Regions from separate parts of the Marinobacter sp. UBA5687 genome, predicted to be linked through region 3. Evidence: predicted binding sites of a transcription regulator. Region 3 holds the regulator's gene; each other region holds the start of a gene.
What was found. Region 3 encodes FliA, which starts transcription of late flagellar genes. Its sites were predicted from a motif close to CTAAAGTTTNNNNNNNNNNNGCCGNTAA; they were not measured.

Region 1: the regulator FliA is predicted to act here: its motif matches at 1,923-1,950, upstream of B3Y70_RS15900 (flagellin).
Region 2: the regulator FliA is predicted to act here: its motif matches at 3,036-3,063, upstream of B3Y70_RS15980 (methyl-accepting chemotaxis protein).
Region 4: the regulator FliA is predicted to act here: its motif matches at 3,878-3,905, upstream of B3Y70_RS10425 (methyl-accepting chemotaxis protein).

Annotation. Positions count from the first base shown of each region.
Region 1 covers NZ_DIHV01000144.1:10,603-18,643, reverse strand. Annotated here, with positions in the region: gene B3Y70_RS15905 (flagellin) at 197-1,654, opposite strand; gene B3Y70_RS15900 (flagellin) at 2,041-3,168, shown strand; gene B3Y70_RS15895 (flagellin) at 3,272-4,399, shown strand; gene B3Y70_RS15890 (flagellar protein FlaG) at 4,470-4,904, shown strand; gene fliD (flagellar filament capping protein FliD) at 5,127-7,112, shown strand; gene fliS (flagellar export chaperone FliS) at 7,134-7,538, shown strand; gene B3Y70_RS15875 (argininosuccinate synthase) at 7,672-8,041, shown strand, end outside.
Region 2 covers NZ_DIHV01000145.1:13,004-21,044, forward strand. Annotated here, with positions in the region: gene B3Y70_RS15970 (ketopantoate reductase family protein) at 1-346, shown strand, start outside; gene B3Y70_RS15975 (cob(I)yrinic acid a,c-diamide adenosyltransferase) at 370-927, shown strand; gene B3Y70_RS15980 (methyl-accepting chemotaxis protein) at 958-2,988, opposite strand; gene B3Y70_RS15985 (histidine kinase) at 3,105-3,992, opposite strand; gene ampD (1,6-anhydro-N-acetylmuramyl-L-alanine amidase AmpD) at 3,992-4,603, opposite strand; gene B3Y70_RS15995 (DUF1631 domain-containing protein) at 4,709-7,009, opposite strand; gene nadC (carboxylating nicotinate-nucleotide diphosphorylase) at 7,233-8,041, shown strand, end outside.
Region 3 covers NZ_DIHV01000003.1:16,869-24,909, forward strand. Annotated here, with positions in the region: gene B3Y70_RS00205 (chemotaxis protein CheA) at 1-820, opposite strand, end outside; gene B3Y70_RS00210 (protein phosphatase CheZ) at 839-1,624, opposite strand; gene cheY (chemotaxis response regulator CheY) at 1,646-2,029, opposite strand; gene B3Y70_RS00220 (RNA polymerase sigma factor FliA) at 2,191-2,934, opposite strand; gene B3Y70_RS00225 (MinD/ParA family protein) at 2,967-3,779, opposite strand; gene flhF (flagellar biosynthesis protein FlhF) at 3,852-5,165, opposite strand; gene flhA (flagellar biosynthesis protein FlhA) at 5,221-7,395, opposite strand; gene upp (uracil phosphoribosyltransferase) at 7,619-8,041, shown strand, end outside.
Region 4 covers NZ_DIHV01000100.1:29,750-37,790, forward strand. Annotated here, with positions in the region: gene B3Y70_RS10410 (NAD-dependent succinate-semialdehyde dehydrogenase) at 1-525, shown strand, start outside; gene B3Y70_RS10415 (substrate-binding domain-containing protein) at 594-1,007, opposite strand; gene B3Y70_RS10420 (hypothetical protein) at 1,017-2,228, opposite strand; gene B3Y70_RS10425 (methyl-accepting chemotaxis protein) at 2,257-3,834, opposite strand; gene uvrD (DNA helicase II) at 4,121-6,286, shown strand; gene B3Y70_RS10435 (undecaprenyl-diphosphate phosphatase) at 6,471-7,268, opposite strand; gene arsB (ACR3 family arsenite efflux transporter) at 7,393-8,041, opposite strand, start outside.

The DNA of each region.
Region 1 (8,041 bases), on a different contig from region 3:
TGGCATATATTGCCATTTTGGCTATAGGGTTCCAAGCAGGAATATTGGATTCGACCCAAGTGCATTTGATTGGGTGAAATGTCTTGGGGTCAGGGTCAATTAGAAAGTTGGGAGTAGGTCAGTTCAACTTTGTCGTTCAGCTAAAACCAAAACGGCCGGGTGACTAACCCGGCCGTTTGGTATCACTTGGCTACTGTTAACCCTGCAACAACTGCAGTACCTGCTGGGGCCTGGCGTTAGCCTGAGCCAGTACAGAGAGGCCGGCCTGTTGGAGCACCTGGGTACGGGCCAGTTCCGCGGATTCCGCCGCGAAGTCCGCATCCCGAATTCGGCTGTTGGAGGCCGAAAGGTTTTCGGAGGTGGTGGCCAGGTTAGCGATGGTGGATTCGAAGCGGTTTTGGACCGCGCCGAGTTCGGCGCGGTAGCCGTTGATCTGGTCGATGGCGTAGTCGATCGCAATCATAGCCAAGTCCGCGCCTTGTGAGGTTGATATATCTGTGTCGTTTAGCGAGACGGTGTTAGCGGTTGCCGTGTAAGCTTCGTTGAAGCCAATGTCGTCGCCTGCCGTGCTATCCAGCTCGGCTGCAATGGTGACATCAAAATCTTTGCCAAATGCTGAGGAAAAAATGACTTCCTCATTGGTTCTATCGAGATTTGCTTTGACGCCGGTTTCGTTAGATTGAGCATTGACCGCTCCTACCAGATCATTAAGGGAGCCTGCGTCTTCTACGGAGAATGCAAAGCCATCGATAGTAAAATCGAAGGTGGCTGTGTTCCCTGCCTCGAAAAATGCATCCAGGCCACCGCCCACTGCGTCCAAGTTTTGTTTGAATTCTTTTGCGGGGGTGCCTCCGTCAGTCAGGTCAAAATTAACCTTAACGTTTTCCCCGGTTGAATTTGTAATAACAAGTTTGCCGGAGTCTGCGCTCACTGCGATGCCCGTCACGCCGTCAGTCGTAAGTTGGCCCTCAATGGCAGTTGCAAGGCTGCCGAGATCTGTCAGATCGCCAGAGTTGACCGTAAGTGTGGATGACCCCACTGTGACGGTTCCTGCTGCGGTCGCGAATGCCAAGTCTACGGTTTCAGTTGTCGTTGGAATGGGCTTTGTGGATGTCGCAAAATCGTCAGTTTGGCCTAATACCGAGCCTAACTTGCTGCCCCGAGAGTCGAGCCCGCTGATGCCGATTGTTTCGCCTGTATTTGCTCCGACCTGGAATGTTTGAACACCAAAGGTGCCATCCAGAACCTTCAGCCCATTGAAGGAAGTCTGACTGGCAATCCTGTTGATCTCCTCAATCCTCTGCTGAACTTCCTGGTTCAACGCCTGTCGGTCGGAGATGCTATTGGTGGCGTTAGCAGATTGAACTGCAAGCTCCCGAATCCGCTGCAGGTTATTGGTAATCTCATCCATCGCCCCCTCAGCCGTTTGCGCCAGCGAAATGCCGTCATTAGCATTCCGCTGCGCCTGGTTCAGGCCGGAAATCTGGGACTGAAAGCGCTCCGAAATGGCAAGCCCCGCCGCATCATCTTTTGCGGAGTTGATGCGCAGGCCAGATGATAGGCGCTCAAGTGCGGTATTGGCCTGCCCTTGCGAGGCGTTCAGGTTACGCTGAGCATTCAGCGACGCAATGTTGGTGTTAATGACCTGAGGCATATCTATTCTCCTGCTCAGAGGTGCCGGAAACCAGATGCCCGTCGTAGAGGGGAACCCTTGCCGGCGGAAATTCGTTAAATTGCCGTTTTGCTGTGTGTAAAGCGAATGGTGTGCCAGGTTTGCAATTGCGCATTTAAGGTTTTGTTATTAAATGTTTATTTTCAGGTTTTTTTGCTGGAGGGATATGGCGGTGCCGAGTTGTTGGCGGTTTCTAACGGAATAAAGTTGCCGGTTTTACATTCCTTTACAAAATCCCGGAGATTTTTTTCTAAAGCAATCGGGTGGAGTGCCGTTAAGTGGAGTAACAGGGTGGCGCTCCCAAACAAACGAGAACGGGCGCCAGACCTCTTCTATGAAATAACGACATCGGTCGAAGGAGAAGCATTATGGCTCTCGGTATCAATACCAACGTCGCCTCACTAGGTGCACAGAATCAGTTAGGGAAGTCCCAGAATCTTTCCAACCAGGCGTTGGAGCGTTTGTCATCGGGTCTGCGTATTAATTCGGCCAAAGATGATGCTGCGGGGCTTGCGATTTCAACTCGTTTTCAGTCCCAGATTAGCGGCCTGAATGTCGCTCAGCGTAATGCCAATGATGGTATCTCCCTAGCGCAAACCACTGAAGGTGCCTTGGATGAGATCACCAACAACCTGCAGCGAATTCGTGAGCTAGCGGTTCAGTCTGCTAACGCGACCAACACTGCATCGGACAGGGCGGCGCTTGATGCAGAGGTTCAGCAGCGGATCAAGGAAGTTGATCGCATTTCCACCCAGACAGCGTTTAATGGGTTGAAGGTTCTGGACGGAACCTTCGGCGAGCAGCAGTTTCAGGTTGGTGCCAACGCAGGTGAAACCATTGGGATTAATCTCGGGACTGGCACGCGTTCCAGTGCCATTGGTGGAGTTGCTGAGGCAGCGTTGAGCGTTAATTATTCTGGTACCAATGCTTTCGCAAGTGACTCAACTCTCTCAATCACTGTCGGTTCCAATACGGCTCAGGTTATTAAACTTGATAGCGATGTGGACAGTGTGCAAAAGCTGGCGGATCGCATTAATGAAACGCTCGAAGGCGCTGTTGCTGTCGTAAACGATGCAGGTACAGATGTAGATATTGTGTCTTCAGAGGCGCTTGCAACCACATACACGGCAGGTGCTGGAACCGCGTCCATGATCACTGATGTTGCAAGTCAGGCTGTTGCCGGGAGCTTGGACGGTGAGGACGTCACTAACGTTGAGAACGCAAACAAAATGATCGCAAGAATCGATGCGGCTCTTGGTTCTGTGAATGATTTACGCGGAGATCTTGGTGCAGTTCAGAACCGATTTGAGTCGACGATTGCGAACTTGGCAACGTCGGTTGAGAACCTTAGCGCATCTAACAGTAGGATTCTTGACGCAGATTTTGCTGCAGAAACAGCGAAGTTGTCTAAATCTCAAGTGCTGCAGCAGGCAGGTATCTCGGTATTGGCTCAGGCGAATGCCCGCCCGCAGCAGGTTCTGTCGCTCCTGCAATAAGCGGTATCAGGTTAGCAGAGCGGCAGACCTAGTGGCCGCTCAAACCGCAAACGCTTAGCAAAAGCTTGATTTCAGATTAGTTTATTCTTGTAGGAGATGCATCATGGCTCTAGGCATCAACACCAACGTAGCATCGCTGACGGCTCAGAACCAACTGGGCAAGTCGCAAAATCTTTCAAATCAGTCACTTGAGCGGTTGTCATCAGGTTTGCGCATTAACTCTGCTAAGGATGACGCAGCAGGTCTGGCTATCTCAACCCGGTTTCAATCCCAGATTAGCGGCCTGAATGTTGCTCAACGAAACGCCAACGACGGTATTTCTCTGGCGCAAACCACTGAAGGTGCGCTAGATGAAATTACCAACAACCTTCAGCGAATTCGTGAACTGTCAGTACAGTCTGCCAACGCGACCAACACAGCATCGGATAGAGCGGCGCTTGATGCAGAGGTGCAGCAGCGAATCAAGGAAATAGACAGGATTTCAACGCAGACTGCGTTTAACGGTCTTAAGGTCTTGGATGGCACCTTTGGCGAACAGCAGTTCCAGGTTGGCGCAAATGCTGGCGAAACCATCGGGATCGATTTGGGTGCGGGTACAAGATCCAGTGCTATCGGTGCTATCCGCACGCAGGAGTTTACCGTGGATTTCTCGGGTACCAACGCTGTCGCGAATGATAGTACCCTCGCATTTACCGTCGATGGTAACGCTCAGACAATAACCTTCACTGGGTCAGAGGATTCTGTTGACGACTTGGCGGCCACAATCAATGATCAGTTGACTGAGCCGGCTTTTGCGTCAGTCGTCGACGGTCAGCTCAAGATCGTTTCCGAAAAAGATTTGGGCGCTGCGACTTATACCGCAGGTGGTGGTACGGGGACGGTCCTCAATAACGCCGCCGCAGCCAATACAGCGACCAGTAGCATCGAATCTGCGGACGTGAAAACTGTGGGTGCCGCAAATGAGATGATTCTTCGGATCGACGCCGCAGTCACCGCGGTAAACTCTCTGCGCGGGGATTTGGGTGCGGTGCAAAACCGTTTCGAGTCCACCATCGCCAACTTGGGTACGTCTGTCGAAAATCTCAGCGCCTCCAACAGCCGTATTCTTGACGCTGACTTCGCGGCAGAAACTGCCAACCTGGCCAAATCCCAGGTACTGCAGCAGGCCGGTATCTCCGTCCTGGCTCAGGCGAACGCCCGTCCGCAGCAGGTTCTGTCCCTCCTGCAGTAAGGGGCTAGCGGTAACAGCCGGAACCTTCGGGTTCCGGTTTTCCGCCGTTTGAGGATAGCGAGGTAAAGCTATGAATGACGTTAACCTGAACAACCCGAACCTGAAGCTGGTGAATGTCAGTGACCGGGGGCCGGTGAAGGCACTGTCGTCATCTCAGGCCGAGGGCCGGAATGCCCCTGACCTTGCTGCTTCTTCTGCCGGTGCTCGCCAGGTTCAGAATACCCAGATTGCCAACGAAGCCTCCAAAGCGGAACAGCTCAAGGAGCGCAACGACGCGCAGCGGGAGGATCTGGACCAGGCGGTCAGCCAGCTGAACGATTTTGTTCAGAATGTGCAGCGGGATCTGCAGTTTGAAGTGGATAACGACATGGGCCAGACCATCGTAAGGGTGGTTGATCAGCAAACCCAGGAAGTGATTCGCCAGATTCCGGATGAAGTGGCTTTGAGGTTGGCAGAAAAATTGCAGCAGGACGAACCGCTGACGTTGTTTAACATCAAAGTGTAAAAGCTTGCCGCTTTTGCGCGGATGACCACAGCGGTATTTCAGCACCGCCGCACCTGAGAAGGTCCGGCGGTGCTCTGCGTTATGGCAGCACCGGGTTTGATTAGGGGCTATGCTTGGTTTAACGCGTTGTTACAATTTTTTGCGCCAGTAGGGCAAAGTTTTGCCGCTTCCGGCCGATACATAGTTCAGTGAAAACATTGGCCCCCTTGAGGAGGCATGGTTATGGCAGGTATATCATCGTTGGGGATTGGTTCCGGGGTGCTGAACTCGGATCTGGTGGATCAGTTGGTGGCCGCAGAGCGCAAGCCTACTGAAACCCGCTTAACCCAGAAAACCCAGCAAGCCGAGGCGCTGTTATCCGCCTATGGCAAGCTGCGCAGTGCCGTAACCGAACTTCGTTTGCCAATGCGGCAGTTAAGTTCACCGGATAATCTCAAGGCCTTCTCTGCGTCTTCTACCAATGATGATATCGGTGTTTCTGTAGATTCCACCAAGGCAAGTCGTGGCACTTACAGTGTGGAGGTCACCAGTCTTGCCTCTGCTCAGGCGCTGGCTTCTCGGGATGTGTTTGCGGATCGTGACGCTACCAGCGTTGGGCAGGGCACTCTGGAGCTGTCGGTTGGTGACAAAATCACGAATATCACCATAGACAGCAGCAATGACACGCTTCAGGGCCTGGCGAACGCCATTAACGAAGCGGATGCCGGCGTTTCCGCTGGAATCATCGATACCGGGAGTGGTTATCAGTTGGTGCTGTCTGCAGACGAGACGGGTACGGCCAACGCCGTCAGTATTTCTGTCACGGGCGATACGACTGGCACAAATACCGACAACACCGGCCTTTCACGCTTTGCCTTCAACGCGGGAATGGATGCGGACTCCGGCCTGAAAGAAACTATTGCTGCCAGCGATGCGGTAATGAATATCAATGGTGTAACGGTTACCCGTTCCACTAACACGTTTGAAAATGTAATCGATGGCCTGACCTTTGATATCAAAGAAACTGGCACTTCTACTATCAAAGTCACTCAAGATTTTGGTGCTGTTGCAGACCGGGTTCAGGGCTTCGTTGATAAATTCAACGGCCTGCAGTCCACTATTGACAGTCTGGCGGGCTTTAATGCCGAAGCCGGTGTTGGCAGTTTGCTGACCGGCGACTCGACGGTTCGCACGATTCAGAGCCAGTTGCGGAATATTCTTACCCGTGTGGTACCCGGCATGGAGAACGCCAGTGTTAGGAGTTTGGCCGATGTGGGTATCACCACCAATTTTGAGACCGGTGGCCTCGAATTCGACCGGGCGAAGTTCGAAGAAGTACTGAAGGCCAATCCCGATGAGGTGACGGCTCTGTTTGCGGAGCAGGGGCGCACAACGGACAGTCAGGTGGAGTTTGTCCGCAGCGGTTTGAATACCGAGCCCGGTGAGTACGAGATCAATATCACGCAGGCTGCCACTCAGGGGCAGCTGGTAGCTGGTTCGGCACTCGGTGCTACGTTCGATATTACCGATGCCAATGATGATCTGGCCTTGACAGTGAACGGTGATATCACGGTGAACCTGAAGCTGACCCAGGGTAATGGAATTAGCCAGCAGGCGCTGCTGGACGATATTCAAGCTCAGTTGAACGCCAATAATGCGCTGAATGCAGCCGGCACCCGATTGCAGGTTGGCCTGGATGGTGGAGGAAAACTGACGTTCACCTCAGCTGACTATGGTAGCGATTCAAAAGTGGCCCTGGCATCCGCCGAAGATGCAGCCCTGTTTGGGCTGGATACTAACACCAGTACGGACGGCCTGGATGTGGCTGGAACTATTGACGGCCGGGCTGCGGAAGGCGATGGCCAGGTTCTTTTCCTTGGAACTGGGAACGGCGATGCTTCGGGGCTGCAGGTTCGAATTCTCGGTGATCAGACGGGTAATCGTGGTTCCATCACCTTCGTGGAAGGTGTGGGTGAGCGTACAGTTGATCTGGTAAGTAATATTGTCGGCGCAGACGGGGCCATTGAATCCCGTACAGACAGTCTTAGTCGCGAGCTTGAGCAGATTCAGGAGAGCCAGGTTCGTCTTGAGGAACGTATTGCTGCTTATCGTGAGAGGCTGGTGAGCCAGTTCACAGCGGCGGATTCCTTGATCTCGCAGTTGAACAGTACCCGGGATTACGTCACTCAGCAGTTGGCTGCGCTGGCGCCACAGAACAATCGAGAGTAATACGGTGAAACGAGGTTATTTATGAACGGTTTACAAGCGTACCAACGCGTTAACACCCAAACCAGCATCACCGATGCCGATCCCCACAAGCTCATCCAGCTGTTGTACAGCGGTGCCATTGAGCGTATCAATATGGCGAAGGCTAAGATGCAGGCCAAAGATTACGCCGGCAAAGCGCAGCTGCTGAACAAAGCCATCGAAATCATTGGCGGGCTGCGCTCGTTCCTGGATTTCGAGAAGGGCGGTGATCTGGCGCCACGGCTCGAAGCTTTGTACGACTATATGGAGCGTACTTTGCTGGAGGGCAGTGCCCGTAATGATATGGCGAAGCTGGATGAAGTGATTGAACTGCTGCGCTCAATCAAAGAAGGCTGGGACGGCATCCGCGAAGAAGTGGTAACCCAGCACTCCCAGGCCGCTGGCTAAACCAGTACTTTTGCCGTCCATGGCGCCCCTATCCTTTGGCAGGGTAGGGGCTTTATAGCCATTCCCCCCGCCATCCCGTACAATGTTGCCCTTCTTTTCAACACATCCATTCTGTTCAGTCTGGAGCAAGGGCATGTCTGATATTAAAAAGGTGGTGCTGGCCTATTCCGGTGGCCTGGATACTTCCGTCATCGTTCGGTGGTTGCAGGATACCTATAACTGTGAGGTGGTAACCTTTACCGCCGATATTGGCCAGGGCGAGGAAGTGGAGCCAGCGCGCGCGAAAGCCGAAGCGCTGGGCGTTAAGGAAATCTACATTGAGGACCTGCGCGAGGAGTTTGTGCGCGATTACGTGTTCCCGATGTTCCGCGCCAATACCATCTACGAAGGCGAGTACCTGCTGGGCACCTCTATCGCCCGCCCGCTGATTGCCAAGCGCCTGATCGACATTGCCAACGAAACGGGTGCAGACGCCATCTCTCACGGTGCTACCGGTAAAGGTA
Region 2 (8,041 bases), on a different contig from region 3:
CAACGCCGGCATAAACGCCTTTACGGCCATTCTGGATTGCCCCAACGGAGAGATCCTGACACAACCGTTTTACCTGCAATGGATTGCCCCCTTGTGCGAGGAGATCAGCCGCCTGCTCCCTGCTGCCGGACAACCGCAACAAGCCCCGGAAGACCTGCGCGAGACTATTGAGGCTGTCGCCCGCAAAACCGCCGCCAACACGTCTTCCATGCGGGCTGATGTAAAGGCAGGCAGAACCACGGAAATCGACTTCATTAACGGTTACCTGGCGCGGCTCGGCCATCAACATGGCATACCGGTACAGGTGAACCAAATGCTCGCCGAACAGGTACAACAACTGAACTGACTTTTACCAGAGGGAGCAAGACCATGGGCAATCGCCTGTCGAAGATCTACACCCGAACCGGAGACGACGGTTCTACCGGCCTGGCCGATGGCAACCGTATCGCCAAAAATGCCCAGCGAGTGGAAGCCATGGGTATGGCAGATGAGCTGAATTGCCATATCGGCGTTTTGATTGAGACGCTTCCCTCTGGTGACCGTCTGATCGATATCTTCCGGCGCATTCAGCATCACCTGTTTGATCTGGGCGGCGAATTTGCCATCCCGGGCAGCAAGGTGATCAGCGACAATCACATTGAGTGGCTGGAGCAGACTCTGGACGAGTACAACACCGACCTGCCGCCGCTAAAAAACTTCATCCTGCCTGGGGGCTGCCCTGCCGCAGCACAATGTCATCTGGCACGGGCGGTCTGTCGCCGGGCCGAGCGCGTGGTGGTGGCCCTTGGCCACGAGGACTCCATCAATACTGCCTCGCGTCACTACCTGAACCGGTTATCCGATCTGCTGTTTGTCATCGCCCGAGTGCTGGCTCGCCGGGATGGCAGCCAGGAGATTCTCTGGGAGCAAAAAAAACCCGGCCTCTGAGGCCGGATTTTTCACAACAACAACCGCAGATTACACCTTGAATGCTTCCACCAGGCGCTGAAGCGACGCGGTAAGCTCCGACATCTGTCTGGACGAAGCCAGAGTCTCTTCGGCGTTGGAGGCAGTGCTCTGGCCAAATTCGCCAATGCGCTCCACGTTGGCATTCACGTTCCTGGCCACGGCCGACTGTTCCTCCGCCGCCTGGGCAATCTGGTGGCTCATATCCACGATTTCGGAAATGCCCGAGGCGATCCGATCCAGCGCTTCGGTCACTTCACCAGACTTCTGTACCGTCTTCTCCGTGGCATCGTGACTTGAGGTCATGGCAGATACCGCCTCTTTTACACCACCCTGAAGCCGGGAAATCATGCCTTCAATTTCCTCAGTGGACTTGTGGGTACGCTGGGACAATGAGCGAACCTCATCCGCCACCACCGCAAAGCCACGCCCCTGTTCTCCCGCCCTCGCTGCCTCGATGGCCGCGTTCAGCGCCAGCAGGTTGGTCTGCTCGGCAATTGCTTTAATCTCAACCAGAACCTGACTGATATTGTCACTGTCCGCACTCACCCGGTTGATGACATCAACGGCGCCTGCAATCTCCGTAGCCAGCCGGTTAATGGTCGCCACCGTATCGGCCACCACTTCCCGACCCTTCTCGGTATCTTTCTCGGCATTCCCCGCACTATCCGCCACCCGGTGCGCACTCTCGGTAACTTCATTGACCGCTTCCACCATCTGGCCCATGGCCTCGTTGATCTGACCGGTCTCTTCCATCTGTCGGGCCACGGCCTGACTGTTAGCCGATGCGGTGTCATTCACCCGGACCGCCTGCTGATCAACATCTGCTGTTGTAGAGCCCACCGACCGGACAAGCTCAGCAATACGATCGGTCATGTTGTTGAACTCAGAGGTGAGCTCCCCCAGTTCGTCCCGGTTGTTCAACCGGATATGGGTGGTCATATCGCCGGCGGCCACATTTCTTGCAGCTTCGCTGAACCGGTTGATGGCAATCCGCACAGACATAAAGAAGCCCACATAGAGGTAGACCACCACCAGCATCACAGCAATCAGCGCCACCAGAATCAGGGTGCGCTGCCCGGTCTGGCGAGCCAGGCGATCCTCAAGATTACCGGCAACCACATCGAAGATACGATCGCTGAGGGTATCGTAATATCCCATCTGCGCCGATACGGTCTCGTCGAATTCCTGCCAGGGCAGCTCCAGGCGCATAGGCGTAATGACATTCAGGTCCAGCTCATCACGCACTGTCATCAGGCTCTCTTCCGTGCGGGTCAACGCACCGCTCGCACTCTCTGCCAGCTGGGGCGACGCCTCCACAGCAACGGAAAGGGCCGGCGAAAGCAGCGAACTGCGGTTGGTCAACTGATCGTAGATTTCATTCAGGGTTTCGCTGAGTGCATAGCCCACCTGACCTTCCACCAGCGCAAAAATACCGTATGAACGGGCGCCGCCAACAACAGTGCGAGACTCAGGCAACGCAGAACGCACCAGCCCTAACAGCAGCAGGTTTTCCCGGGACGCATCCTGCCCCAACCCGCTGATTTCAATGGTCGCCGGCAGCAAGGCCATCACCTTCTGCACAAATTCCTGGTAGTACTTGAACTGGGGGTCAATGTTGCCCTGATAGTTATCGTTGGCTTTGAGCGTCTCCCATTCTTCCCTTACAGCCAGAATCTGCTCCTGCCAGGAGCCGGAGGTGTCAAAAGAACGCTGTGGTTCGGCGAGATCTGCCAACAGGGCGTCCATACGACTGGCCGCTTCGTTGGCTTTTTCGAGCAGGGGTTGTTCGTCTTTCAGAATGCCAGGGGCCTGATAGTCACGGTAATCCATCGACGCCACCAGCAGGCGTTCCACCTTCTGGAGTTCTGCAAGACCTTCAATGCCGCGGGTCATGGTCTGAACCGACTGGTTGAGCCCGGAAATCACCAACCAGCAAAGCACGATGATAGGGCCAAGAAAGAGAATGCTGATGAGGCTGAATTTGTAAACCATGGGCAGCCGATTCATCAGTGCTACAGCCGGATTGATTATATAGTTCACAGAGCCCTCGCTGCTTCTAACAACTGAATCTTTATTCTTTTGTTTGATTATCGCCCGTTGCCGGAAAAACTTAATCACTATTTAGTGTTATTCTGTAATCCGTTTTTGCTTTCCGGCTAGGCCATGCCTGCGATCACCAGCAATGCAAACGCACATATCCACACCAGCATGCTCCGGTTGAGGAGGTCCCTTATGGCGCTGAGGCTCCGTCCGCCAAAATCGGGCCACTCTTCCGGGTGCAACTCCGAAAAGCGCGCAGGATCAAGTGCATAACCAGTTAACGACCCGTTGGCGGAAATCATGAGCACATCCGCGGTCTTTTTCCCGAATCCCGGGAATACCTTGCGTATTTCCCGGGACCAGCCGGCCAGGTCACCGGCGAGTCCGAATGTGCATGACAGCAAGCGGGAAGGAATCCAGCCGATAAGCCGGGCCGCCCGCTGATAGCGTTCCCGCGCGGCCGCCTGCGGCCATTGGCCCGCCAGAGCTACAAGCCCGCGAGCCAGAAAAGCCAGCGCTATGCCGCCGACGGCGTACCAGAAAACCACCAGGAAGAAACGCTCGAAAACCGAGACCATCAGCGCCCGCGACACCGACAGGTGCATGGCTTCTGGCGATAGCGCCGCTCCTCTTTCGGAGGCGGGCAGGCGCTCTTGAACATGGTGCCAGGCAGCCTGCATATCTCCGCGCCGCCAGGCATCGGAATAGGCTCGCAGCACCTTGCGCCAGCCCGGCGCTCCCATCAGTACCACCATCAGCACCAGTTCAAGCGGATACAGGGCATAGCGGTAGCCCGCCTCACTGGACAGCGCCCACGCGCCAGCGAGCGCCAGAGAAGGTAACACAACCAGCAGCGCCCCTCTCCAGACTGACCGCTCCTGACCCGCTTCTACCCGGCCCCAACGATGAAACCAGCGACGCCAGATCTCATCGCTGGCCAGGTGGTCGGCGCGGTCCAGCCTGCGGCGAATCACGTACGCAATCAGAAAAACAACCAACGACATCAGGCCATCTCCTCGTTCGACAGCAGTGCCCGGAAGCGAGACCACTCAAACGCGGGCCCTGGATCGGTTTTTCGGCCCGGAGCAATATCACTGTGGCCGGCAATGCGACCCGGCGTGATTTCCGGCCAGGCTGTCATTGCCAGGAGCGCCAGACGCGCCAGCGCACGGTACTGATCATCGGTATAGGGAACGTCATCCGCACCTTCGAGCTCGATACCAATGGAGTAGTCGTTGCACTCCTCCTTACCCTGAAAACTGGAACGGCCAGCATGCCATGCCCTGTCCAGACAGCTGACAAACTGAATAACGGAACCATCCCGGCGAATCAACGCGTGTGCAGACACCTTCAGCTCTGCGATCGTTTCAAAATAGGGGTGGACAGCAGTATCCAGACAGTTACAGAAAAAATTCTCGATGTGCGGGCCGCCAAACTGTTCCGGCGGCAGGCTGATGTTGTGAACCACCAGCAGTGAGATAGAGGAACCGTCCGGGCGGGGACCAAAATTGGGCGACGGACACCAGCGCACGCCGGGGAACCGGCCACTGGAACGCAAAAGTGCTGCCGCATCTTTCAGGGAGTGTGGGTGATGATCGTTCTGGATACTAGACAACGTGTTTCCATCGGCGCAGGGGACTCATGCAGATGATTGAATCACAAAGCGCCCATGGATGCCACGACGTCGCCGGTGCCCTGCGCGGGCACTCAGTACCGGAGATCAGTCTTTTCGGTTATGACGCAGGTTGTCGATGATGGACTCCAGCGCCCGATCAAAGATCAGGCCGTCATCCAGCATGGTGATCGCCTGCTCCTGCAGAGCAATCGCCAGGTCATCCCGATGATATTCCGCCACCTTCGCACCACTGCGGTTAACAAAGATGTACTTGCCGGTGGCCTTGATGAAGGCCGCCAGCTTGCAACGGACCCTGGTCTCGTCTCTGGCCATCTCAACCCAGGATCCAACTCTCAGGCCGTCCGCCTTCGCCAGCCATTCCGCCGACGCTACTGGTGATTGGATCTCCGCGAATTCCTCGGCGACGGCTGCCGTCTCAACGCCGGCTGAGATCTCAGCAGGCTTGACTGACGCAGGTTCAGTCACCTCGTCAATCACCTCCGGCGCAGGTTCCGATTGCTCGGGAGTTTCCGCCGGCTCTGCCGGAGCTTCAGGTACCTCAAAATTCTCAATCGTGGGTGCCTTGTCTTCAACAACCGGCGCGGTCACCAGTTTCTGGAAAACATCGACATGGGCAAGCTCCAGGTCCCGGATGGCCGCATCGGTTGCAAACGGATCCCAGGAGATCTCCTGAAGCGCCTTGCGGAGCTCTTCCACCACCTCTGGAATCATTCGCAACAGTTCCGCCCGGGTATCAGAAGACACCGGTCGCGGGTCAACACTCCACACCAGCCGCTCGCTGATGGCCTTTGCCTGCAGCCAACGCTCGCTTTCTTCACCCTCGCGCAACACCACCCACTGCAGGTAGCGGGTCCAGGGCTCGTTCAGCACCTGTAAAACCGGATCGGGAATGTCCCGGCCTGCCGTGTGCTCACGGATAACATCGGTAGCAGCCTGACTGGCACGTTCCTGCCTGGCGCGTCCTTCTTCGGCATCCCGAAGGCGCTGCTCAACCAGCTCGCGACGCCGGCGATCCAGATCCATGAAGTGACCAAAGTCCTTCAGCAATTCCTCGAACAGCCCTACCTGATCGGTGTATTCGGTGAGCACCCGACCCACCACTTCCTCAATTTTTTCCCGAAGCGGATCACGCATTCCGGCACGTTTCTCGCTCCAGCCAATGGCGGCAAGGGCAAGTTCGTTGAGGAGCTTGCGAACCGGATGGCCACCACGATTGAAAAAGTTCTTGTCGCTGAGTGCGACCTTGAGCACCGGAATCTGTAGCCGCCCGATCAGCGCCTTCATAACCGGATGCAACTGCCGATCTTCGAGAATGAAATCAAACAGCATTGAGACCAGGTTGATCACATCACTGTCGACCTGCCCTACTGAGAATCGCTTCCCTTCCGGACCCTGCAACAGCGGCTGTAACTGCTGGCGCAAAGGCACCACATTGTCGCCTTCACCCTGCGGCGCTGCGCCCTGCAGTTCGTTCAGGCGCGCCATCAGACGATCGGTATCCAGAACAGCGCCGGTTTGTGCCATACCGGCACTACTGGTCTCTCCCTGGTGCAACAGCGCACTCAGCTCACTGAAAGTAGGCGACGGTCCATGGCCATTGGCAGTACCTTCGGCAGCCGGGGCTTCCTGGGCGGGCGCTGGCGAACCGCCTGCCTTTGGCGCACTGCGACCCGGCGCTACCTGAGCACCACCCACCGGAGCCCGCTTCATGTCAGGCAGCACGCCGGCGGCGATCAGGGTTTTGTTGCATTCCTGGTAGAAATCACTGAGCTTGTCCACCAGCAGGCGCTCAAACAGCTTCAAAACCACAAGCTTGGCACGGATATCAATATCCAGATCGGTGCAAGCATCCGAAATAGCGCCACAAATGACTTCCGGGCTGAGAGGCATTTGATCGTCAGAGAGATCCAACTGTGGAACAAGATGGCGAATCCGGGCCGCCAACATCCTTACCGGCTCCTGGTATCGATTCCGCAGGCGATTGGTCAGGTTATCTATCGCTACCTGCTGTTCAAGATCAGAGTGATCCACCAGGCTGAGGGAGTCCTGGTCCACTTCTTCCAGTGAACCACCGGAGCGGGCAGGTTTGAACTTACCCAGCTCGTTGAAGGCCTGGCTGACGTATTGCAGGACTGACACTGTCATTGCCTTCCGGCGCAGTCGCAGCTCCCGCATGGCGTCGAAGTAAGCAGTCTGGTCCTGGTTGGAGCCGGCCCGGTCTGCGAGGGCAAACAAACTGTCGTCAGCCTGTTCGAAAAAACTGGCAAGTACCGCCTTGAGTGACTGACCCGATGTGTCACGCAGTCGCACCAGCTCTACCGGTAACGAGAACCGGCTCACCGGCTTCTGACCGGCCAAGCGGACTACCTTGTTATCGTGCGCCATGTGGATGCTCCGGAATCGAACAGCTGATGGTACTTAAACCTTTATAGGATTACATCATACGGGCGAGTGTCGTCACCTTGTGTCAGAATTTGTCACCTTTTGTGTCAGCAGGAACTGCATCACACTTCAGACCCCTCACACCTCCATTTGGCGAATCGATAGCGCTGGCAGTAGAATTGCCCTCCACACTTTTCCAAGCCACCATCAACCTCCGGACGTCCCAATGATTTCTGCCGAACTGCTGCGCCAGGCCCGTATCGAATCCGTTGCCCAGAGTCTGCGGGAAGATATTGGCGATGGCGACATCACTGCCCAGCTGATTCCTGCCGAAAAACTGGCAACCGCAAGGGTAATCACCCGGGAAGACGCCCGCCTGGCTGGAAGCGCCTGGGTGGAGGAGGTTTTTCGCCAGGTGGATCCCTCAGTGACACTTCAGTGGCAGTTTCACGATGGCGACGACGTACCCGCCAACGCCGTGATTTTCCGCATGCAAGGCCCGGCCCGCTCGCTTCTGACCGCTGAACGAGCTGCTCTTAACTGGTTGCAGACCCTGTCTGGCGTGGCAACGGCCTGTGCCCATTACGCTCGCCGGGTGTCCCATACCAACGTCCGCCTTCTGGACACCAGGAAAACCCTGCCAGGGCTGCGACTGGCCCAGAAATACGCGGTGACTTGCGGTGACTGCGACAATCACCGGCTGGGGCTCTGGGACGCCTTCCTGATCAAGGAAAACCACATTGCCGCCTGCGGCTCCATTGCCAATGCGGTCGCCGAAGCGCACCGCATTGCACCAGGCAAACCCGTGGAAGTGGAAACCGAATCGCTCGCCGAACTGGACCAGGCTCTTGAGGCCGGGGCCGACATCATCATGCTGGACGAGTTCTCGCTTGCCGACATGGCTGAAGCGGTAAAGCGGAATGCCGGAAAAGCCCGCCTTGAAGCTTCCGGTGGCATCAACGCGCACACGCTGGTGCCCGTTGCCGAAACCGGCGTGGATTACATCTCTATTGGCGCACTGACCAAAGACGTACG
Region 3 (8,041 bases):
ACCCGGCACTTGGGCCGGCGCCCTTGCCATGCAGTTCGTCCAGCAGGTTCTCGAATTCGTCGTCGGAAATCAGATCGGCGTCAGCGGATGATTTTTCTGAACCACCGCTGGTGCTGGTATCTGCCTTGGCTGTTTCCTCTTCCGCAGGCGCGCCGGCAAACTGGCCCTTGCCGTGGAGTTGATCCAGCAAGGCCTCAAATTCGTCGTCGGTAATTTCATCACTGTCTGAGCTGCCGGCGGATTCAGCCGGATTGCTCACCTGCTCGTTGCCGGCCGGTTTCTGGCCGTCGGATTTTTCATCCGCCAACGCGTCCAGCAACTGCTCGAATTCTTCGTCAGTGATATCGCCCTGGTCCCCTTGCTGCCCGACCTCCGCAGACGACGGCTCCGGTGCCGGGGTTGGCGCTTCCGCCGCTGGTGCATCCTCTGACTCGGGTTTGGCGAGGGCGTCCAGGGCTTCGATCAGTTCGTCCGGCGCGGGCGTTGGTTCTTCCCGGTTTCGAACTTCTTCGAACATGGCGTTAACGTTGTCCAGCGCCTCCAGAACCACGTCCATCAGTTCCGGAGTGACCTTGCGCTTGTGATTCCGGAGAATATCGAACACGTTCTCTGCCGAGTGGCAGCAGTTAACCAGTGCCTCCAGCTGAAGGAAGCCTGCGCCCCCTTTCACGGTATGGAAGCCACGGAAAATGGCGTTCAGCAGATCGCTGTCATCGGGATGCTGCTCCAGATCCACCAGCTGCTCCGACAACTTTTCGAGTATCTCGCCGGCTTCTACCAGGAAGTCCTGCAGGATCTCTTCATCAGCATCTAACGCCATGCGTCACCCTCTTTATTATCAGAATCCGAGACTGGACAGCAGATCGTCCACATCGTCCTGTCCCGAAACTACATCTTCCCGCTCATCGGCCTTGATCTGGGGCCCTACCCCTTTTTCGGCCGATTCTTCTTTTTCTTCAATCTGGTGCACCGTGCCGGTCAGCTGATCCACGTGGCTGGCCATCACTACCAAGCCAAGAAGATTGTCTTCCACTTCTTTCACCAAAGCGGTGACCTTCTGGATAACCTGGCCAGTAAGATCCTGGAAGTCCTGAGCCAGCAGGATTTCCGACAGATTCTGGTACAGACTGTCAGAGTCTGTGGTCAGGCCGGCGAAGAACTTGTCGATGCGACCATACAACTCGCGAAACTCCGCAGGTTCCATTTCACGGCGGCGCAGACGCTGCCACTCGTCCCGCAAGGCAACCGCTTCATCCCTCATGGAATGAGCCACGGGCATGCTTTCCTCGACCAGGTCCATGGTGCGGTTCGCTGCCTGGCTGGTCATCTGCACCACATAGGCCAGACGGTCAGAAGCGTCGCTCATCTTCGACAGGACTTCTTTCTGCTCGGCATTACGCGGGTCTATCTGGAAGTTCCGGATTGCCTCATGGAGGCTGCGGGTGAGTCGGCCCACTTCCCGGTACAGACTCTGATCGCGAACCTCGCTCAGTTCATTGATCAGGGTCATCGCCTTGGCATAATTCCCGGCGTTTACATTCTCAGCCAGGTCGGAGGCCTGCTTTTGCAGTTTCTCCGCCACCTCCGGATCAAGGCCCTGATGGTTCTGTTTGGTATCACTCATGGCGAGCCATCCGACCTCTGGTTACTGGATTCGTTCGAAGATTTTCTCGATCTTTTCCTTGAGCACGGCTGCCGTAAAAGGCTTGACCACATATCCGTTTACCCCGGCCTGAGCCGCGGCCACGATCTGGTCCCGCTTGGCTTCTGCCGTCACCATCAGAACCGGCAGGTTCTTCAGGTTTTCGTCAGCGCGGACAGCTTTGAGAAGATCAAAGCCCGACATGCCGGGCATGTTCCAGTCAGTCACCAGGAAGTCGTACTTGCCGCTTCGGAGCATGGGCAACGCCGTGTTGCCATCATCGGCCTCATCTGTATTGGTGAAGCCAAGATCTCGCAGCAGGTTCTTGATGATTCGTCGCATTGTGGAGAAGTCATCCACAATGAGAATTTTCATGTTCTTGTCCAATGGGACCTCCAGTCAGTAACACCCGGAATTCATTCAGCCTTTTTGAAAGTCTAGCAGGCTGCTACCTTAACTGCTTATTGTGTGGTGTTTGCGCACGTTGTAAAGCATCGGTTACCAAAAGCTACACAGCCTGCTGAAAGAGAAACACAGCACCCGGCCGATCAGTCGTTGTCGTCATCCCGCCACTCGGCCAACCGGCTGCGCAGCCGCAGTGCCGCCTGGCTGTGAATCTGGCTTACCCGGCTCTCACTGACCCCAAGCACTGCGCCGATTTCCTTGAGGTTCAGTTCTTCCTGGTAATACAGGCTCAACACCAGCTTTTCGCGCTCAGGCAACTGCTCGATGGCGTCCGCCAGACTGCGCTGGAAAGCGCCGGAAGCAATACCGTCCAGCGGATTATCGCTGGCCTCTGCTTCTTCTATCGGCAGCTCGCCGGATTCATTGAGCTCATCAAGGCTAAAAAGTCGGCCACTGTTGGCGTCGGCCAGTGAAGCGTGATATTCGTCCAGACCAATGCCAAGCTCTTCAGCTACTTCGGCATCCTGGGCCTCGCGCCCGGTACGATCTTCCACTTGTTTGATGGCACTGGCGATTCGCCGGGCATTACGATGCACTGAGCGGGGCACCCAGTCGCCTTTGCGGATTTCGTCCACCATGGCGCCACGGATGCGAATGCCGGCATAGGTTTCAAAGGTCGCACCCTTGCCTGAAGAGTAGCGCTGCGCAGCCTCCAGCAGACCAATCATACCGGCCTGCATAAGGTCTTCGAGCTGCACCGATGCAGGCAGTCGGGCCATGAGATGAAGGGCGATTTTCTTGACCAGCGGCGCATGCTCTTCAATCAGGGCTGAAGGGCTCCTGGCGCCGGCCTGATGGTAAATTCCCAGATTTTTCGCCAATGTCATGTATCCGGTTTTCTTGTAGGACTGGATTCAGATCAGACTTCGACGAGCCGCTCCACGAAGAACTCGAGATGCCCCCTGGGAGAGGACGGCAAAGGCCAGCTGTCCACTTTTTCGGCCAGAGCCCGGATAGCCAGCGAGGCTTTCGCCCTCGGATAGGCATCCAATACCGCTTTCTGCCTCTGAACGGCTTTCTTGACGGCCTCGTCGTAAGGCACGATACCTACATATTGTAGTGCCACATCCAGGAAACGCTCGGTGACCCGGGTCAGTTTTTCAAACAGATGGCGGCCTTCCTGCTCATTGCGGACCTGGTTTGCCAGGATGCGGAAGCGGTTGGTGCCGTAATCCCGATTCATCAGTTTGATCAGGGCGTAAGCATCGGTAATGGAAGTAGGTTCGTCGCAGACCACCAGCAGAAGTTCCTGCGATGCCCTCAGGAAGCTGACCACCGATTCAGAAATACCCGCGGCGGTATCCACAATCAGAACGTCAATCTGGTCGCCCAGCTCACTGAAGGCATTGATCAGGCCGGCATGTTCCATGGCGCTGAGCTGGGTCATACGCTGGGTGCCGGATGATGCCGGAACAATCTTGATGCCACCAGGGCCATTCACCAGCACATCTTTCAGATCACAATCGCCGTTGAGTACGTCTTGCAGATTTCGATTGGCGGTAATGCCAAGCAACACATCGATGTTGGCGAGCCCAAGATCCGCGTCCAGCAAGACAACCCGGCGCCCCTTCTGGGCCAGGGCGATACCTAGGTTGACCGAAACATTGCTCTTGCCGACACCGCCCTTGCCGCCGGAAACCGCAATCACCTGAACCGGATGTGGTCTGCTCATACTGTTATCAGTCTCTTACTACGTTCTTGTACGGGCACGCGTGCCGGTGTTTTATTCTGTCGCTGGCGAGGCTCAGGCACCTTCGGCTATTGCCTGCGCGCTCTGCACGGCCCTGAGCCTTTCTACGCCCAGACGCACCAGCGGGATAGCCTCCGCCCTTTGGAGATCTTCCGGTATCTTCTGGCCATCGGTGTACCAGGCCACCGGCAAGCTGGTCTCCATAACGAATCCGAGCGCTTCGCCCAGGGTCAGGGCTTCATCAATCTTGGTCATGATGCAGCCTGCAAGGTTTGCCATCTTATAGCAATGCCACACGGATTTCATGATACGTGGCTGACTGGTGGCAGAGACCACCAGATGTGTACGGATATTGTGATCGCTGCGAGCCAACTCCGCCAGTTGTTCCTGGTAACCACGGTCGGCACTGGTCAGGCCGGCAGTGTCAATCAGTACCAGGTGCCTATCCGACAGTTCATCAAGAATGTCATCCAGGGAATGGCTCTCATCCACCACCCGCACGGGCACATTCAGGATTCTGCCGAACACAAACAGCTGCTCATGGGCGGCCACACGGTAGCGGTCGGTGGTCACCAGGGCCAACGAATCCGGGCCATGCTCCAGCACATAGCGAGCCGCCAGTTTGCCAATGGTGGTGGTTTTGCCAGACCCGGTCGGCCCGACCAGGGCATAGATCCCCCCGGCATCAAGCCAGTCTTCGCGACCGGTGCGAACGCCGGTCGCCAGCATTTTCAGTGACTGCTTCCAGCCATCTTCCAGGCGCCCGGCCCGGTGCCGTCGGGACAGAGAGCCGGCCAGCTCCGCGCCCAGACCGAACTCCTGCAGCCGCTCGGCCAAGCGTTGCTGAACTGCGCTGTTACCGGCCGGCGTGGCAGTCGCAGCCTTACCACTGACCAGATCACGCAGAGAGCTGATTTCGGCACGCATACTGGCCAGTTCATCGGCATAGCCACCGGCGCCTGATTCGCTACCCGCAACCGGCTTTGCCAGCGCTTCATCACTGAGACGTGACGCCGGAAAATCGGCCGTCTCGAAAGATAAGGACGACGCCACGCCACCTGAGGCGCCACTTCCTGCGCGCTTTTCCCGAACCTCACGAATGCGACTGCGGGACCGGTTCAGCTCCTCTTCCAGCCGACGATGCTGCTCCGCCTGCATCTCGGCCAGCCGGGAGCCGTTGGTGGCTTCAACCGCCCTTTCGCCCAGACGCTGGCGCGCCATGTTTTCGTCGTAGTCGAGTGCCGTCACGATCTCAACGCCACCATCAACGCGGCGGTTAGACAGAATAACGGCATCCGGCCCCATTTCGTGGCTTACCTGCTTCAGGGCCTCAGCCATGGACTGCGCAAAAAACCGTTTTACTTTCATGCTGTTTCATCCTCCCACCGGCAAGCACTCTGGCTTTCCGCGATGCTCCGTCGGTTTATTGACCCACAGAAGCGACTATCGTGATCTGTTTGTTATCCGGGATTTCCTGGTAAGAGAGCACATGCAAACGCTCTACCCCGTAGCTGGCAAACTTCGCCAGTACTGGCCGCAAGGGCCCCGAAACCAGCAGGATGGCGGGCTTGCCAAGCATTTCCTGGCGCTGCACGCTGTCCTGAAGGGATCGTTGCAGCTTTTCCACCATGTTGGGCTCAAGCACCAGACCAATGTCATCCTGACCGCCGGATTGTTGACTCTGCTGAACAGACTTTAGCAATAACTGTTCCAGGTCTGGATCCAACGTGATAACAGGGATTTCGGCGTCGTTGCCACAAATACTTTGGACAATCATCCGGCGCAGCGCCTGGCGGGCTACTGTGGTCAGTACTTTCGGGTCCTGACTCTTTGGATGCACGTTCACGATGGCCTCGGCAATGGAGCGCATATCCCGCACCGGCACTTCTTCTTTCAGCAGGTTCTGCAACACTTTCAACAGGATGCTGATGGAAATCGTGGTCGGCACGAGTTCCTCCGCCAGCTTGGGCGAAATCTTCTCCAACTGGTCCAGCCACTTCTGGGCTTCTTCGTGGCCAATCAGCTCATGAGCGTGTTTCTGCAGGATCTGATTGAGGTGCGTCGCCACCACGGTACTCGCATCAACTACGGTGTACCCCAGGGTCTGGGCCTGATCTTTCCTGTCGGACTCAATCCAGATGGCGTCCAGGCCGAAGGCGGGGTCCTTGCCGGCAATGCCTTCAACTTTGCCAAACACCTGCCCCGGATCAATGGCCAGCTCCCGCTCCGGATGGATCTCGGCCTCGGCAATGGTCACGCCCATCAGGGTAATCCGGTAGACGTTCGGCATAAGATCCAGATTGTCGCGAATGTGCACCGAGGGCATGAGGAAGCCCAGATCCTGCGAAAGCTTCTTACGAACCCCCTTGATCCGACTGAGCAATTGCCCACCCTGGGATTTGTCTACCAACGGAATCAGGCGGTAGCCTACCTCCAGCCCGACAATGTCCACCGTGGCCACGTCATCCCATCCGAGCTCGCGGGTTTCTCCCGGCGCCGGCAGTGCCTGCCCCTCGCCACCCGGACGATCCGGAGAGATTTCCGCACCCTGCCGGGCCGCACCACCAGCCATGCCGCCACGGCCAACAAAACCACCTTCATCCTCAACCGTTTGCTGCTGTTTCTTCCAGATAAACCAGGCTGCGCCAGCGGCCAGCAAACCAAGGCCGAGAAACGCGATGTGGGGCATCCCCGGAATCAGGCCAAGCAGAATCAGGATACCGGCCGCAATGCCCAACGCTTTGGGAGCGCTGAACATCTGCTGAATGATCTGGCCACCCATGTCCTGGCTGGACGTTACGCGGGTAACCATGATGGCGGCCGACGTGGAGAGCAACAGCGAGGGAATCTGGGCAACCAGACCATCACCGATGGTCAGCAGGGCATAACGCTCCATTGCCAGACCAAAATCCAACCCGTGCTGCATCATGCCGATAGCCACACCACCAACGATGTTGATAGCCAGGATCAGCAACCCCGCAACGGCATCGCCTTTCACAAACTTCGAGGCGCCGTCCATAGAACCGTAAAAGTCCGCTTCCTGAGCGATTTCCGAACGGCGTGACTTGGCCTCGTCCTGATTGATCAGCCCGGCGTTCAGATCGGCATCAATCGCCATCTGCTTGCCAGGCATGGCATCCAGAGTGAAGCGGGCACTGACCTCAGACACCCGGCCGGCACCTTTGGTGACAACCAGAAAGTTGATGATCATAAGGATGGCGAAAACCACCAGACCAACAGCGTAGTTTCCCCCAATCAGGACTTCACCAAAGGACTCGATGACCTTACCGGCAGCATCACCGCCCTCATGGCCGTTCAGCAATACAATCCGGGTGGACGCCACGTTCAGGCCCAGCCGCAACAGGGTGGCCACCAGCAATACCGTGGGGAAGGAGGCAAATTCCATCGGCCGCATGGCGTACACACAGACCAGCAGAATGACGATGGACAGAGTGATGTTGAAGGTGAAGAACACATCCAGCAGGAACGCCGGCATGGGCAGAATCATCATGCCAAGCAGCCCCATCAGCATCAGGGGGATGCCGAGGTTCCCCCGCGTCAGGGATTTGACGTTGTTAAGGACTAGAGCTCTGTCCATGCCGGGTCTGTCTCCACGTATCTGTGCCTGCGGGCATTTTCCGGGTCGAAAATCTGACACCAGGGGTCGCTTTCCGGGTGGTATCGCAAGAACCGTACCAGCCCTTGCAAAATTTGACGTCTGAGCACCGTTCAACGCCTGACGCAGCGGCCCAGATACGGTATCCTTTCGCCATTTGCACTATCCCGATTCAAGCCAGAAACCCGAACACACAGGTGACCCCATGCCGATCCACGAAGTGAAGCACCCTCTGATCCGCCACAAGCTCGGCCTCATGCGCCGCGCCGACATCAGTACCAAAAACTTCCGAGAGCTGGCACAGGAAGTTGGCGCGCTGCTGACTTACGAGGCCACCAAAGACTTCAATCTTCAGGAAAAAACCATTGAGGGCTGGGCAGGCCCGGTCTCCGTGGAGCAGATCCACGGCAAGAAGGTAACCATCGTGCCCATCCTCCGTGCCGGTCTGGGCATGCTGGACGGTGTCCTGAGCCTGATTCCGGTGGCCCGGGTGAGCGTGGTTGGCCAGATCCGCAACGAAGACACCCTTGAAGCGGAAACCTACCTGGAAAAACTGGTAGGCGAGCTGGATCAGCGCATGGCCCTGATCATCGATCCGATGCTGGCTACCGGCGGCTCCATGATTTCC
Region 4 (8,041 bases), on a different contig from region 3:
GCGGAACGTGTGAACAAGATGACCGTGGGCGATGGTATGAACGATGGCATCGACATTGGCCCGCTGATCAACAAGCAAGGCTTTGATAAGGTCAAACGACACCTGCAGGACGCCCTGGATAAGGGCGCCAGCCTGGTGGCCGGCAAACAGCCAGCGGAACTGGGTGATGGCCTGTTCTTCCCGCCCACGGTGGTGCAGGGCGTGGACCGGGAGATGCGCTGTTACCAGGAAGAAACCTTCGGCCCGCTGGTGCCCATGGCGCTGTTCCGGACCGAGGAAGAAGTCATCGAAGCCGGTAACGATACCGAGTTTGGTCTGGCCTCGTACGTGTTCACCGCCGATGCCGAGCGTGCCCAGCGGGTAGCCGCCGGTTTGAGGTTTGGCCATGTGGGCTGGAATACCGGTACCGGACCAACGCCGGAGGCGCCATTTGGCGGTATGAAAGCCTCGGGTATTGGCCGGGAAGGTGGTCTGGAAGGGCTGTTTGAATTTGTGGAGGCCCAGACTGTGCCGAGAGGCTTCTAGGCGACTGTTTCCCCAAGCAGCAAAAAGGCGAGCCGGGGCTCGCCGTTTTGCGCTCTGCACGGCTGAGATCAGGGCGTCAGGATAACCTTGACACTGTCGTCCACATCCGCGGAATCGATGTAGCCGATGGCGCCTGGTGTGGAGGCGACCTGGGCCTTCATGCCCGAAGCACTGCCGGCTTCCGCCGGAGGCTGACCACGACCAGTGAACACCTGCTGGGACCAGAAGGCCTTCAGTTGGGCGTCGTTACGGCCGGTCACCTTGTCGTGGAACTCGGCACGGGTGGCATTGCCTTCCGGGAGTTCAAACGGCTTCGCGCTCTGGCCATTCGGCAGGGCTTTGCTGCGGTTCAGATACAGATCCCGTACTTCGTTGGCGCTGATGCTGTCCGGGCCGGATGGGTTGCCGATCACCACGACTTCGGCCAGGGCCAGAGGGCTTGCCAGCAAGCTGGCCGCAAACAACAGGCTAAGCTTTTTCATGGGGCCTCCTTAGAATGCCGAGTCGATTTTGAGGGTGTAGACGTTGGTGCTGTCTGTGTCACTGGTCAGCATGTGTTGGGTGTTCAGGTTGCCGAACCCTTTTTGTAACCCGGTAACGTGGGTAACGTCAGCCTTGATAGCAACGCCCGGCGTGATGTCCCAACGCGTACCGATACTGTATTCGTTGCGTTGATAGTTCAGGATGGACTCGGGAACAACCACGCGTCGGGCTGGTTCGTTGATGAACAGCCCAGTGCGCTCATTGTCGTCTTTACTCTCAGTCCAGCCAGTAGCGATGTAAGGCGTCCAAGCACCAAATCGATGGCCCACAGACAGGTAGGCTGAGTCTGTGTCCGCAAATTGACCGTCAACTTCGACTCGGGTCACTTCGCCGATGATCTGCCAGCTACCATCGTCGTAGCTCGCTCCCAGACCAAAGAAATTACCTCTGTCTCCGTCTGCGAGTGTGGTGTCGACCACTACTCCAGCGGCTGCTGCCTGTGCCGCAAGGCGAGTCGCATCAATATCCGCCTCAGCGGTCGCTGCCACACCACGAACCGTCCACACATAGTCGGTCCAGGTCAGGTTCACACCAGCGACATTACGCAACTGCACATCGCCTGAGTTTCCATCTTCATCGGTAAAGCCGGTGAAGCCGGTTGCGGTCAGCGAGGAGTTGTCGAAGTTCAGGTTGTAGCTGGCATCCGCACCGACATAGCTGGTCACGGCAATCGGGCCATACACACTCTGGGGCGGGCGGGCCCACGGCTGGGCGTAGCCGACTTCCAGGGAGTCGGAGTACATGAAGAACGGAATCCGCATCTTGCCGGCCCGAATCTGCAGGTTGTTGGTGGGGCGGTGGCTCAGATAGGCCCACTCCACCTGGGGTTCCCAGTCATCTTCGCCCCGGCCGACCAGTTGCATCACAATCTGGCTCTTCTGTGTGACGTCAAAGGTGCCCTGCAGGGCGAACAGGCTCAGATCCGCCACTTCGGATTCGTCGGTGATTCCGGCGTAACCGGCATCGTTGCTGGCCCGGGCAAAACCGGTGCTGAAAAAGCCGTTAAAGCGAACACCAGTATCTTTCGCGGAATTCAGTTGTTGTTGCATGGCATTGAGCTGCTGCTGCATGCGCTCAAGGGTTTCCTCGGTGCTCTGGGCCAGTGCCGGGGTGGCGGCAATGGCGAGCGCCAGGGGCGCTGCAGAGAATAGTCTCTTCATCAGGAGTATCCTTTTTCTGGGGTTTTACTTAAACGCGGAACTGCCCGGCCACGCTCTGCAAGCCATTACTGACGTCCTGGATCTTGCGACTGACCGTATCCAGCTCATCGGTGCTTTCCATCACGGCCTCGGCGTTGCGATGCATGTCGCCCATATGGCCAGTGACTTCGCTGAAGGTGGTGCTTTGTTCATAGGTGGCCGCGGCAATCTGCTCGTTCAGTTCGCTGATCTGCTGAACATTCTCGAGAATCTTGCGCAGGACCTCGCCAGACTCGGTGGTGGCATCCACGCCCTGCCTGGCCATGTCTACGCTGCCTTGCATGGAATGCACGGCGGCGCCGGAGGCTTTGGAGAGTTCTGAAATCACCTGCTGGATTTCTTCCGTGGCCTTGTGGGTGCGCACCGCCAGGCCACGTACTTCATCTGCGACCACGGCAAAGCCACGGCCGTGTTCACCGGCGCGGGCGGCTTCAATGGCGGCATTCAGGGCCAGCAGGTTGGTCTGCTCGGCCACGGTCTGAATGGTTTCCAGCAGACCGCCCACCTTCACGGAGAACTCGTCGAACTGGTTGACCAGGCTGGCAGTGTTCTCGATTTCTGCCATCAGTCGCTGGATGGTCTGTATGTTGCCCTCGACCTTCTGCTGCCCGGTGGTCGCAAACTTGGATGCGTCCTGGGTCTGGTCGGAGGCGCTGGAGGCAAAGCCCGCCACTTCCTCAACGCTTTTTACCAGCTCTTCCACGGAATTGCGGGTGGAGGAGATGGCCTGGGCCTGCTGGCTGATGCGTTCAAGATTGGTACGGCTGGTGCTGCCCAGATGCGTGGCGACGCCGTTAAGCTCACCGATGTCCTGCTGGATGGTGGCAAAGGATTTATGCAGTTTTTCAACAAAGCGGTTGAACTGGTCCACCAGATCCCGGAGTTCATCCTTGCCGGTGTACTCGATGCGGGAGGTCAAATCGCCTTCGCCAGAAGCCATGTTCCGCAGGGAACTGATGATTTGCTGCAGGCTGCCGGAGACCGATCGACCGATAATCAGGCTCAGTGCAATCAGGACAACCAGGGCGACCACCACGATCGTCACGGAGACGGTGGCGGCTTCGCTGCTGGCCGCCGTGGTGTCGTCAATGGCCTGGGTCAGGCGGCTTTCCATGGCGTTGCGCATCTCGTCCAGATCAGAGCGCAGTCCGGCCAACCGCTCGGCGTTGGCGGAGGCTTCCTGGCCAATGCGATTGAAATCCGCCGTACCTTCTATGATTGCGGTGGCGATGCGGGTGGCGGTGTTGTAGTAACCGTTCAGCTCGGATTTCAGGGCCTTCACCTGATCACGCAGAGCCGGGTTCAGCGTGGCGATGCGGTCCAGATTGGCGGATATTTCTGCCAGTTGTTCCCTGGTGGCGGCAATCTGTTGATCATCACCGGTGGTGACGGCAGTGTTGATCTGGTTTTCAATCAGTTGCAGCAAACCTCGGTTGATCGTGGACAGTTCCAGGGAGGGGTAGAGCTGGTCGCGAACTTCGCTGAGGCGTTCGGAGTTATTGCGCTCGGTGACAATGGAAAAGGCCTGGCTGACCACAAAGGCAACAATGGCAACGGTGACCAGCAATGCCAGTTTGTGAGAAATCTTCAGTGATGAAAGTATGTTGTAGTCCTTGTCCGCCCGGCCTAAGACTTTAGTCGGGGGCGATTCTAGGTCGTTTTTTGAACGTATGACACAGAATTCATGTGTCAGTGTGTTAAGGCATGTATCGGCTGGCGGCAGGAGATCTGAACCAAGGTGGATGTTAAATGCCTCAAATTTTTCCGGTGGTCGGGCGGCTGGCAGAAAGGAAGTCTTTGCGTTGTGCTGATATAATGTCCTGTAAATTTAACCAGTAGTGAAGCCTTGCTCCATGGATGTCTCTCATATTATCGATTCCCTGAACGACGCCCAGCGTGAAGCGGTTACCGCCCAGAACGACCATCTGCTGGTGCTGGCCGGTGCCGGCAGTGGCAAAACCCGGGTGCTGGTGCACCGGATGGCATGGTTGATGTCGGTTGACCGGGTGCCGCCCACGTCCATTCTCGCGGTGACCTTCACCAACAAGGCCGCCAAGGAAATGCGTTATCGCGTGGAGCAGATGATGCAGATTCCCACCCGCGGCCTATGGATCGGTACCTTCCACGGAATTGCCCATCGTTTACTTCGTTCCCACTGGAAAGACGCCGGCTTGCCGGAAAACTTCCAGGTGTTGGACAGCGACGACCAGTTGCGGCTGATCAAGCGGGTGATGCGGGAAAATCGCATTGATGAGAGCCAGTGGCCGCCGAAACAGGCCCAGTGGTTCATCAACAGCCAGAAAGATGAGGGCTTGCGGGCGGATCATATCCAGGAGAATCCGGGCGATCACTTCACCAATACCATGCTGAAGATCTACCGCCAGTACGAGAAGCTCTGCCAGCAGGGCGGCCTGGTGGATTTTGGTGAACTGCTGCTGCGATCCCACGAGCTCTGGCTGCACCGGCCGGAATTGTTGAGCCACTACCAGCAGCGCTTCCAGCACATACTGGTGGACGAGTTCCAGGACACCAATACCATTCAATACGCCTGGCTTCAGGTGCTGGCCAGCAACCGGGTGCCGCTGACGGTGGTGGGCGATGACGACCAGTCCATCTACGGCTGGCGGGGCGCGAAGATCGAGAATATCCAGCAGTACCAGCGGGATTTCCCCAATTCCCGGCTGGTCCGGCTGGAGCAGAACTACCGCTCCACCAAGACCATTCTGAAAGCCGCCAACTCGGTGATTGCCAACAACCAGGGGCGTTTGGGCAAGGAACTCTGGACTGACGGGGTGGAAGGTGAGCCGATCAGCCTGTACGCCGCGTTCAACGAGCAGGATGAAGCCAATTATATTGCCGATTCCATCTCGGCCTGGGTCAGCGAGGGCAATCTGCGCAGCGAGTGCGCCATTCTCTATCGTTCCAATGCCCAGTCCCGGGTGCTCGAAGAAGCCCTGATGCGCCAGGGTATTCCTTATCGAGTTTACGGCGGGTTGCGGTTCTACGACCGTCAGGAAATCCGAAACGCGCTGGCTTACCTGCGCCTGGTACATTACCACCGGGACGATGCCGCCTTTGAGCGGGTGGTGAATATTCCCACCCGCGGCATTGGTGCCAAGAGCCTGCAGGAAATTCGTGAATACGCCACCGGCCAGGGTATTTCCCTGTGGGAATCGTCCGAGCGGTTACTGGCCGCGGGCCAGGTAAAGGGCCGGGCGAAAACCGGCCTGCAGCAGTTTATGGAGATCATCAACACGCTGTCTGAAATGGCGGGGCACGCTTCCCTGCAGGGGCTGATGAAGCAGGCCATAGAGTCCAGTGGCCTGAAGGATTACCACGCCAGTGAGAAGGGCGAGAAGGGTCAGGCCCGGGTGGAGAACCTGGAGGAACTGGTCAGCGCGCTGGCGGATTATGATGTAGAAGAAGGCGTAGATCCGCTGGCGGAGTTTATTGCCCAGGCGGCGCTGGATGCCGGCGAATCACAGGCCGATGCCCATGAGGACAGTGTGCAGTTGATGACGCTGCATTCGGCCAAGGGGTTGGAGTTTCCGATGGTGTTCCTGGCAGGTGTTGAGGAAGGTTTGTTCCCGCACAGTATGTCACTGGAGGAGCCCGGGCGCATGGAGGAAGAGCGCCGCCTGGCTTATGTGGGCATTACCCGGGCCATGAAGAAGCTGGTACTTACTTACGCGGAATCCCGTCGGTTGTATGGTCAGGAGAAGTTTCACGCACTGTCCCGGTTTGTGCGGGAGATCCCGGGGGACTGCCTGCAGGAGGTGCGGTTGCGTAATACGGTGACGCGGCCGGCGATGGTGGAGCGACCGAATGAGAGTCTGTTTGCCCAGGATTCGGCCCAGCAGTCCGGTTTCAGCTTGGGCCAGCGAGTGCGTCATCCGAAGTTCGGCGAGGGTATCGTGATGAACTCAGAGGGCACCGGGCATCACACCCGCGTGCAGGTGAACTTCGATGAGGGCGCCAAGTGGCTTGTTTTGGCTTATGCGCCTTTGGAGGCCTGCTGATATAGAAGCCCGCCAAGTGTGGAGGCGGTGCCGGGTTGGGGTTGGCTTTCCAAAAAGCGCTCCTTCGGCACGTCCCTGTGGCGCTTGTGTTCCGCCATCCCTGGCTCCACAAATTTTTGGAAAGCCAACCCCAACCCGGCACTCTTGGTGCTGTGCAGGCCGCCAAGAATTTAAAGAAAACGGTTTACATCAGAACCGCGTAAATTACACCTGCCAGAATGATCCGGTAGATCACATACGGCCACATGCCCACCTTGTTCAGCCACTTCAGGAAGAAGTGGATGGCGGTAATGGCCATCAGGAACGAGGTGACGCCGCCGATCAGAAAGCCATTCCAGTCCACGATCACGTCGGATGTTGCCACTTCCAGCAGTTTTACCGCCGACGCCAGCACGATAATCGGAATCGCCAGCAGGAAGGAAAACCGCGAGGCGGTTTCCCGGGTCATGCCAAGGAACAGGCCGGCGGTGATGGTGACGCCCGAGCGGGAGGTGCCGGGGACCAGAGCCATGGCCTGGGCGACGCCAACGATAACGGCGTCTTTCCAGTTCAGGGAATCCATGGTGCGCTGGCGTTTGGGCAGCCAGTCGGCGATGCCCAGCAGGATGCCGAACACCAGGGTGGTGAAGAAGATCACCGACGCGCCGCGCAGTTCGTTGTCGATCATGTCGAGCAGGGCCAGGCCGGCGAGGCCGGCGGGGATGGTGCCGATCACCAGGTACCAGGCCAGGGCGCCCTGGCCGACGATTTTGCGCTGGCCCATGGAAATCAGGCCGTCCCGGGCGATGCCGAAGACATCCCGGCGGAAGTAGAGCACCACCGCCAGCAGTGTGCCCACGTGCACCGACAGGTCAAAGCCGACGCCCTGGTCTTCCCAGCCAAAGAAGGCCGGTGTCAGGATCAGGTGGGCGGAGCTGGATATGGGCAGGAATTCGGTCAGTCCCTGGAGGAGGCCAAGGAAAAGGGCCTGGAAAATATCCATTCTTTTAATTCCGGTCGGTGGTGCTGATTAACGGGTTCGACGCTCAAAAAACGAGCGCGATATTAGCAGGGTGGTTGTCGGCTGAACAGGCGCGGATAGCGACGCGCCTGTTCAGCTTAATCGTTCAGGCCGGGAACTTGTCCCGGGTGTTATTGGCGATGCGCACCAGGGCGAGCATCAAGGGCACTTCCACCAGTACGCCCACCACCGTGGCCAGGGCTGCGCCGGATTTCAGGCCGAACAGGGCGATGGCCGCCGCCACTGCCAGCTCAAAGAAGTTACTGGCACCGATCATGGCCCCTGGGGCGGCGATGCAGTGGCGCACGTTCCACAGCCGGGCCCAGCCATAGGCCAGCAGAAAGATAAACACGGTCTGGATAACCAGTGGCACCGCAATCAGCAGTATGTGCAACGGATTTTGCAGAATGACTTCACCCTGGAAGGCGAACAGCAAGACCAGGGTGACGATCAGCGCGGCAGGCGTCACGGGGCTGAGGCGTTTCATAAATACGTTGTCGTACCACTGTTCGCCGTGGCGGGCGATCAGGGTCCGGCGGGTCAGGTAGCCGGCGGTGAGGGGAATCACGATGTATAAGACCACCGACAGAATCACCGTATCCCAGGGCACCTGGATGTCGGAAATCCCCAGCAGGAAGACCACAATGGGCGCAAAGGCGAACAGCATGATGATGTCGTTCAGGGATACCTGCACCAGGGTGTAGGCGGCATCTCCTTTGGTCAGGTAACTCCAGACAAATACCATGGCGGTGCAG